DNA from 2 places in the Pseudarthrobacter sp. NPDC059871 genome. Region 2 is predicted to be linked to the other one. Evidence: riboswitches for the same ligand, from Rfam matches in the RefSeq annotation. Region 2 holds a riboswitch; the other holds the start of a gene.
What was found. A riboswitch is a leader RNA that binds a small molecule or an ion and turns the genes downstream of it on or off. The one in region 2 is predicted to bind glycine.
Positions count from the first base shown of each region.

Region 1: it holds a riboswitch for glycine, as region 2 does, so the genes downstream of both, gcvP (aminomethyl-transferring glycine dehydrogenase) here and gcvP (aminomethyl-transferring glycine dehydrogenase) in region 2, are expected to answer to the same signal.

Region 1 covers NZ_JBHWJV010000002.1:471,861-475,267, reverse strand. The annotation lists gene cycA (D-serine/D-alanine/glycine transporter) at 1-1,400, opposite strand, end outside; glycine riboswitch at 1,546-1,644, opposite strand; glycine riboswitch at 1,905-2,003, shown strand; gene gcvP (aminomethyl-transferring glycine dehydrogenase) at 2,160-3,407, shown strand, end outside.
Region 2 covers NZ_JBHWJV010000009.1:25,658-29,064, reverse strand. The annotation lists gene gcvP (aminomethyl-transferring glycine dehydrogenase) at 1-1,464, opposite strand, end outside; glycine riboswitch at 1,652-1,749, opposite strand; gene ACFV4R_RS12990 (TetR/AcrR family transcriptional regulator) at 1,846-2,382, opposite strand; gene ACFV4R_RS12985 (MFS transporter) at 2,468-3,407, shown strand, end outside.

The sequences.
Region 1 (3,407 bases), on a different contig from region 2:
CAGGCCACGCCGAGGACGAGGAACCAGATGGGGGTCACCAGCAGGGCCGCCAGGGTGTCCGGCTGGGTGGTCAGGGCCCAGAGGACGAACGCGAAGAACGCGTAAACCACCCACACCACGGGGATGCCGCCGGGCATCTTGAACTTCGATGCGTCATGCAGATGCGGGCGGCGCTTGCGGAAGGCGATGTAGCTGGCCAGGATGACCGACCAGACAAAGATGAAGCAGACGGCAGAGACGGTGGTCACCATCTCGAATGCCTTGCCAACGTCCTGGCCGGCGTACATGAGCACGACGCCGGAGAGCAGCAGTACGCAGGAGAGGAACAGCGCGTTGCTGGGCACCTTCCTCGAGGACAGCCGGCTGAAGATGCCCGGGGCGTCACCCTCCTGCGCGAGGCCGAACACCATGCGCGAGGTGGAGTAGATGCCGGAGTTGGCCGAGGACATGGCGGAGGTCAGGACCACCAGGTTGACCACTGTGGCTGCAGCGCCCAGCCCGGCGAGCGAGAACATGCCGATGAAGGGGCTGTGGCCGGCCGCGAACTGGGTCCACGGGGTGACGGCCATGAGGATGATCAGGGCGCCCACGTAGAAGAGCAGTACACGCACGGGAATGGCGTTAATGGCCTTGGGCAGCGTCCGCTCCGGGTTCTTGGCTTCGGCGGCAGTGGTGCCCACCAGTTCGATGCCGACGAAGGCGAACACGGCGATCTGGAAGCCGGCCACGAAGCCCATGAACTCATTGGGGAAGAATCCGCCGTGGCTCCAGAGGTTGGTGAAGCTGGCGGTTCCGGCGTCGCTCTGGAATCCGGTGAAGATCATGAAGAGGCCCACGATGATCAGCGCCGCGATGGCAATGATCTTGATGAGGGCGAACCAGAATTCGGTCTCGCCGAAGGCCTTGACGGTGGCGAGGTTCAGCAGCAGCAGGATGGCCACGGTGGCAAGCCCCGGGATCCAGAGCGGCAGTCCGGGCCAGAGTTCCTTGGAGTAGCCCGCAATGGCGATGACGTCAGCGATGCCGGTAATCACCCAGCAGAACCAGTACGTCCAGCCGGTGAAGAACCCTGCCCACGGCCCCAGGAGGTCGGCCGCGAAGTCGCTGAAGGACTTGTAGTTCAGGTTGCTCAGGAGCAATTCGCCCATGGCGCGCATGACGAAGAAGAGCATGAACCCGATGATCATGTACACGAAGATCACGGACGGGCCGGCCGCGGAGATGGTCTTGCCGGAGCCCATGAAGAGGCCGGTGCCGATGGCACCGCCAATGGCAATGAGCTGGATGTGCCGGTTGGTGAGCTGCCGCTCCAGGTGGGGAGGCTCGCTGCGGGCGGCGCTGCCCGCAGGAGGGTTATTGCGGGGCGGCTCGCCGTTGGACGTGGGGGGATGAATCGCCATGGGGAACTCCATCGATAAAGCGGCATTTTGGGTGCCGCAGAAGTTGGGTTCCTCCCCGCTCTGTAGTGAACCTGAGAGTTTCCACGGCCCAAGCCGCTTGCACCGCCGGTGAGCCGGAACGGGTCCGGCTGCTTTCCAGAGTTGCCTGTCCGCGGCGGTACATGGGCCTGAGAGTTTCCTGGGGAGGGTTTGCTCCTACGGCGCCTGCTAAATGTACCCGGCAGGACTCTCCCGCCGCAGGTCGAAGGCATGTTCAATTAGGTGTGCTCAGCGGCCACACCCTTCCGGGGCAACGTTGGCCCGGGCTGCTCCGATGAGCTGAGCCAGCCGGACACGGTGCTGATCACCGGACCCAGTGTGGTGCGGGTCACGATCGAATGTCAAACCCCATTTTTCCGCCGCCGCAACAAGGCGGCTGCCGCCCATCGTGTGACAATCGGATTTGTTTTCCTTTCAACCAACCTGTACGGTGTGAGGCGAATCACCCACAGTTGAATAGCCTTTCGAGCTGTGACGGGAGAGTCCTCCCGGCACCACCGGGCAGGCGCCGTAGGAGCAAATCCTCCCCAGGAATCTCTCAGGCCCCCGTACCGTCACGGCGAGGCAACTCTGGAAAGTAACCCGGTTTCGGCCAGGTTCACCGACGGTGCAAGCGAACCCGCCACGCAGGGTTCCGCGGAATCTCTCAGGTCCAATACAGAGCGGGGAGGAACCCATCCCATGCCGTGCCACCCTGGCCGGCCAGACCTGGAGTTCCTCATGACGATTCAATCCCTTCCAACCTCGTTCGTTGACCGCCATATCGGCGCGCGCCGGCAGGCCGACGTCGACACCATGCTCAAGGCAGTGGGCTACGACAGCGTTGACGGCCTGGTGGACGTGGCTGTTCCGGCATCGATCCGCCAGGAAACGGCACTGAAGCTGCAGGACGCCCTCAGCGAGGTTGAGGTCCTGACCGAGCTGCGCCGGCTGGCGGGCAAGAACAAGACCGCCGTGCAGATGATCGGCCAGGGCTACTACGACACCATCACCCCGGCCGTGATCCGCCGCAACATCCTTGAGGCGCCGGCCTGGTACACCGCCTACACGCCGTACCAGCCCGAGATCTCGCAGGGCCGGCTGGAGGCGCTGCTGAACTTCCAGACCATGGTCCAGGACCTCACCGCCCTTCCCGTGGCCAATGCATCACTCCTCGATGAAGCCACTGCCGTGGCCGAGGCTGTGCTGCTGATGCGCCGGGCGAACAAAAATAAGGACGCCAAGGACGGCAAGACAGTCCTTGATGCCGACTGTCTCCCGCAGACCATCGCCATCGTGCTGGGCCGCGCCGAAGCGCTCGGCTTCGAGGTGGAGGTTGCTGACCTCTCCGCAGGCCTGCCTGAAGGTGCCATCAACGGCATCGTGCTCCAGCAGCCGGGCGTGTCCGGCCGGGTGTGGGACCAGAGCGCCGTTATCGCCGAGGCCAAGGAGCGCGGTGCGCTGGTCACAGTGGCCGCTGACCTGCTCGCGCTGACGCTGATCACTCCTCCGGGCGAGCAGGGTGCGGACATCGCCGTCGGCTCCACCCAGCGTTTCGGCGTGCCGCTGTTCTTCGGCGGTCCGCACGCGGCTTACATGGCTGTGCAGAAGGGCATGGAACGCACCCTCCCCGGCAGGATCGTGGGTGTCTCCAAGGACAACGCGGGCGCTCCCGCCTACCGCCTGGCCCTGCAGACCCGCGAGCAGCACATCCGCCGTGAGAAGGCCACGTCCAACATCTGCACCGCCCAGGCGCTGCTGGCCATCGTGTCCTCTTTCTACGCCGTTTACCACGGCCCGGACGGACTGAAGGCCATCGCAGAAACCGCCCACCAGAACGCCAGGATCCTGGCCACGGCGCTCACCGCCATGGGCCGCGAACTGGTCACCGACTCCTTCTTCGACACCCTCACCGTGCGCGTGCCGGGCAAGGCCGCCAAGGTCATCAACGCCGCCGAAGCGCGCGGCATCAACCTTCGCTTCGTCAAC
Region 2 (3,407 bases):
CTTGCGGATGTAACGCAGGAGCTGGGTTTCGGACCGGTGCGTGTTGAACACCGGGTGCTCCAGGTAACCGGAGGACCGCTCCACCCCGGCGTCCAGTGCGAAGTTCCCGTCGTTGGCGACGGAATTCCCGGCAACGGAGGCGCCAAAGACGTCGGCAACCTCGGCGACGACGGCCGCCGTCGTGGTTTCATCAAGCGAAATGCCCACCGTGTCCGCATCGATGGAGCGCAGGTTATAGCCGTGCACCTCAGCAGCGGCAATAATGCCGGCAGCGCGGCCGGGAACCCGAACGGTAACGGTGTCGAAGAAGCTCGTGTGCAGCACGTCTACTCCGGCGGCAGCGAGGGACGCCGCCAGGGTGCGGGCGTGGGCGTGCGCCGTTTCCGCGATCGCTTTCAGCCCGTCCGGGCCGTGGTAGACGGCGTACATGGAGGACACGATGGCCAGCAGCGCCTGGGCGGTGCAGATGTTGGACGTGGCCTTCTCGCGGCGGATGTGCTGCTCGCGGGTCTGCAGGGCCAGGCGGTAGGCGGGCACTCCGGCGTCGTCCTTCGAGACTCCCACCAGGCGGCCCGGCAGCGAGCGCTCCAGCCCCTTGCGGACGGCCATGTACGCGGCGTGCGGGCCGCCGAAGAACAGCGGCACGCCGAAACGCTGGGTGGAGCCGACGGCGATGTCCGCGCCCTGCTCGCCCGGAGGAGTGATCAGCGTCAGCGCCAGGAGGTCAGCGGCCACTGTGACCAGCGCACCGCGTTCCTTGGCTGCGGCGATGGCATCTGCCTGGTTGAAGACGCGGCCCGAGGCGCCGGGCTGCTGGAGCACGATGCCGTTAATGTCACCGTCAGGCAGCCCCTGGGACAAGTCGGCCACCTCCACCTCGAAGCCGAGCGCCTCAGCACGGCCCTTGACGATGGCAATGGTCTGCGGCAGCACGTCGATGTCCAGGACCGTCTTGCCGTCCACGGCAGGCTTGGCCTTGTTCGCTCGGCGCATCAGCAGGACTGCCTCGGCCACCGCCGTCGCTTCGTCCAGCAGGGACGCGTTGGCAATCGGCAGGCCCACCAGGTCCTGGACCATGGTCTGGAAGTTCAGCAGGGCCTCCAGCCGGCCCTGGGAGATCTCGGGCTGGTAGGGCGTGTAGGCGGTGTACCAGGCCGGTGCCTCAAGGATGTTGCGGCGGATCACGGCGGGGGTGATGGTGTCGTAGTAGCCCTGGCCGATCATCTGCACGGCGGTCTTGTTCTTGCCCGCCAGCCGGCGCAGCTCGGTCAGGACCTCAACCTCGCTGAGGGCGTCCTGCAGCTTCAGTGCCGTTTCCTGGCGGATGACCTGGGGAACGGCGGTATCGACCAGGGAGTCAACGCTGTCGTAGCCGACAGCCTTAAGCATGGTGTCGACGTGGTCCTGGCGCCGGGCGCCGATGTGGCGGTCGACGAAAGTGGTGGAGGTTGAACTAACCGTCACGGGGGAACTCCAGATACTCAGGCGGCGCAGGGTACGCCACAGCGATTCGGGTCCCTCCCCGCTCTGTATTGGACCTGAGAGTTTCCACGGCGCCTGCATGGACAGGACCCGCTTGCACCGTCGGTGAGCACAACGGTCCGGCAGCCGATCACGGGTGCCTGGACGGCCTGCTGCTTTCCAGAGGTGCCTCGCCGCGGCGGTACAGGGGCCTGCGAGATTCCTGGGGAGGATTTGCTCCTACGGCGCCTGCCGAACGTTGTGGCAGGACTCTCCCGCCGCAGATCAAAGGCTATTCAATTGGATGTGTTCGCGGGGCCGTCAGGTGATAGCTCCCACAACACTTAATTCTCCTACGCCACGGCTCCCGGGGCAAATGTCCTGCTACCGCCGGAGCCGCTCCAGTGCTGCCAGCAATTCGTCCACATCTGCGGCTGCGCCGCCTTCGGGGACCGGGCCAACGGAGAGCATGGCGTTGAAGTAGAGGCCGTCCCCCATATACAGCACGGCCTTGGCCAGGGCCGGCCCCACGTCGGCGGCGATTTCGTCGAGCCACCGCTGCTGGATCGCAGCGAAACGTCGGCGGGTTTCTTCATGCGCCACCTCCGCCAGCCTGGTGGCGGCGACGATGGCCCGGTCCAAGGGAGTGTCTCCCCACACCGAGGACCTGATGAAGTAGGCTGCCGCGCCTTCCGGGGCGGCGGCCATGGCATCGGCGTCTTCTCCGGCGAACGCGTCCAACTGGTCCAGGAGCGCCTGAATCAGGGCTTCCTTGTTTGGAAAGTGGTAGAGGAGACCGCCCTTGGAAACGCCGGCCTTGCGGGCTACGGCGTCCAGGGTGGCGGCGCGCTCCCCCACCTCAATCAGCAGGGTGGCGAAGGAGTCAAGGACAGCTTCGCGGGCGACTGGCTTTCGGGGCATGCCATCCATCATGCCCTCCCAGGGTGCCGGAGGCTCAACTCAACCCCGGTTCTAAACTGTACCGTCTGGACGGTATAGTTAGTCCATGACCACCTCGACGCACCCCGCCGAACCCCAGCTCCAGGGACCCACTGCTCCACGGGCACCCTGGCGCGACTGGCTGGCCCTCGCGCTGCTGATGTTCCCCGTACTGCTGGTGGCCGTGGACAACACGGCACTGACGTTCGCCCTGCCCGCGATCGCCCAGTCCCTGAACCCTTCCGGGGTGCAGCTGCTCTGGATCGTGGACGCCTACCCCCTGGTCCTGGCGGGGCTGCTGGTGTGCATGGGCAGCCTCGGCGACAGGATCGGCCGGCGGCGGCTGCTCCTCACCGGCAGCCTGGGCTTTGCGGCGCTCTCGGCCGCCACGGCGTTCGCGCCAACGGCGGAATGGCTGATCGCGGGACGAGCCGCCCTTGGCTTCTTTGGCGCCATGCTGATGCCCTCCACCCTCTCGCTCATCCGCAACATCTTTGCGGAGCCCAACCGCCGCCGGTTGGCCGTGGCCATCTGGGCCGCCGGGTTCTCCGGCGGGGCCGCCCTGGGTCCGATCTTCGGCGGCTGGCTGGTGGAGCACTACTGGTGGGGCGCAGTCTTCCTGGTGGCAGTGCCGCTCATGTTGCCGCTGATCGCCCTGGGTCCGGCGCTGATCCCGGAATCGAAGAATCCGGAACCGGGGAAGGTGGACATTCCCAGCATCGCCCTGTCCCTGCTGGTGATGGTGCCGCTGGTCTACGGCATCAAGGAAGTTGCTACGGAAGGATTGTCCGGCACCGGCCTTGGTGCCATGGCCTTCGGCCTGGCCATGGCAGTGGTCTTTGTCCGCCGGCAGCTCCGGCTGCCGCACCCCCTGCTGGACATGTCCCTCTTCCGCAACCGGGTGTTCAGCATGGCCATCACCGCAAACGTCCTGGCCCTGTTTTCCTTCAACGGATTCATCCTTTTCCTGGCCCAGCACCTGCAGCTGCTTGAAGGAATGTCGCCGT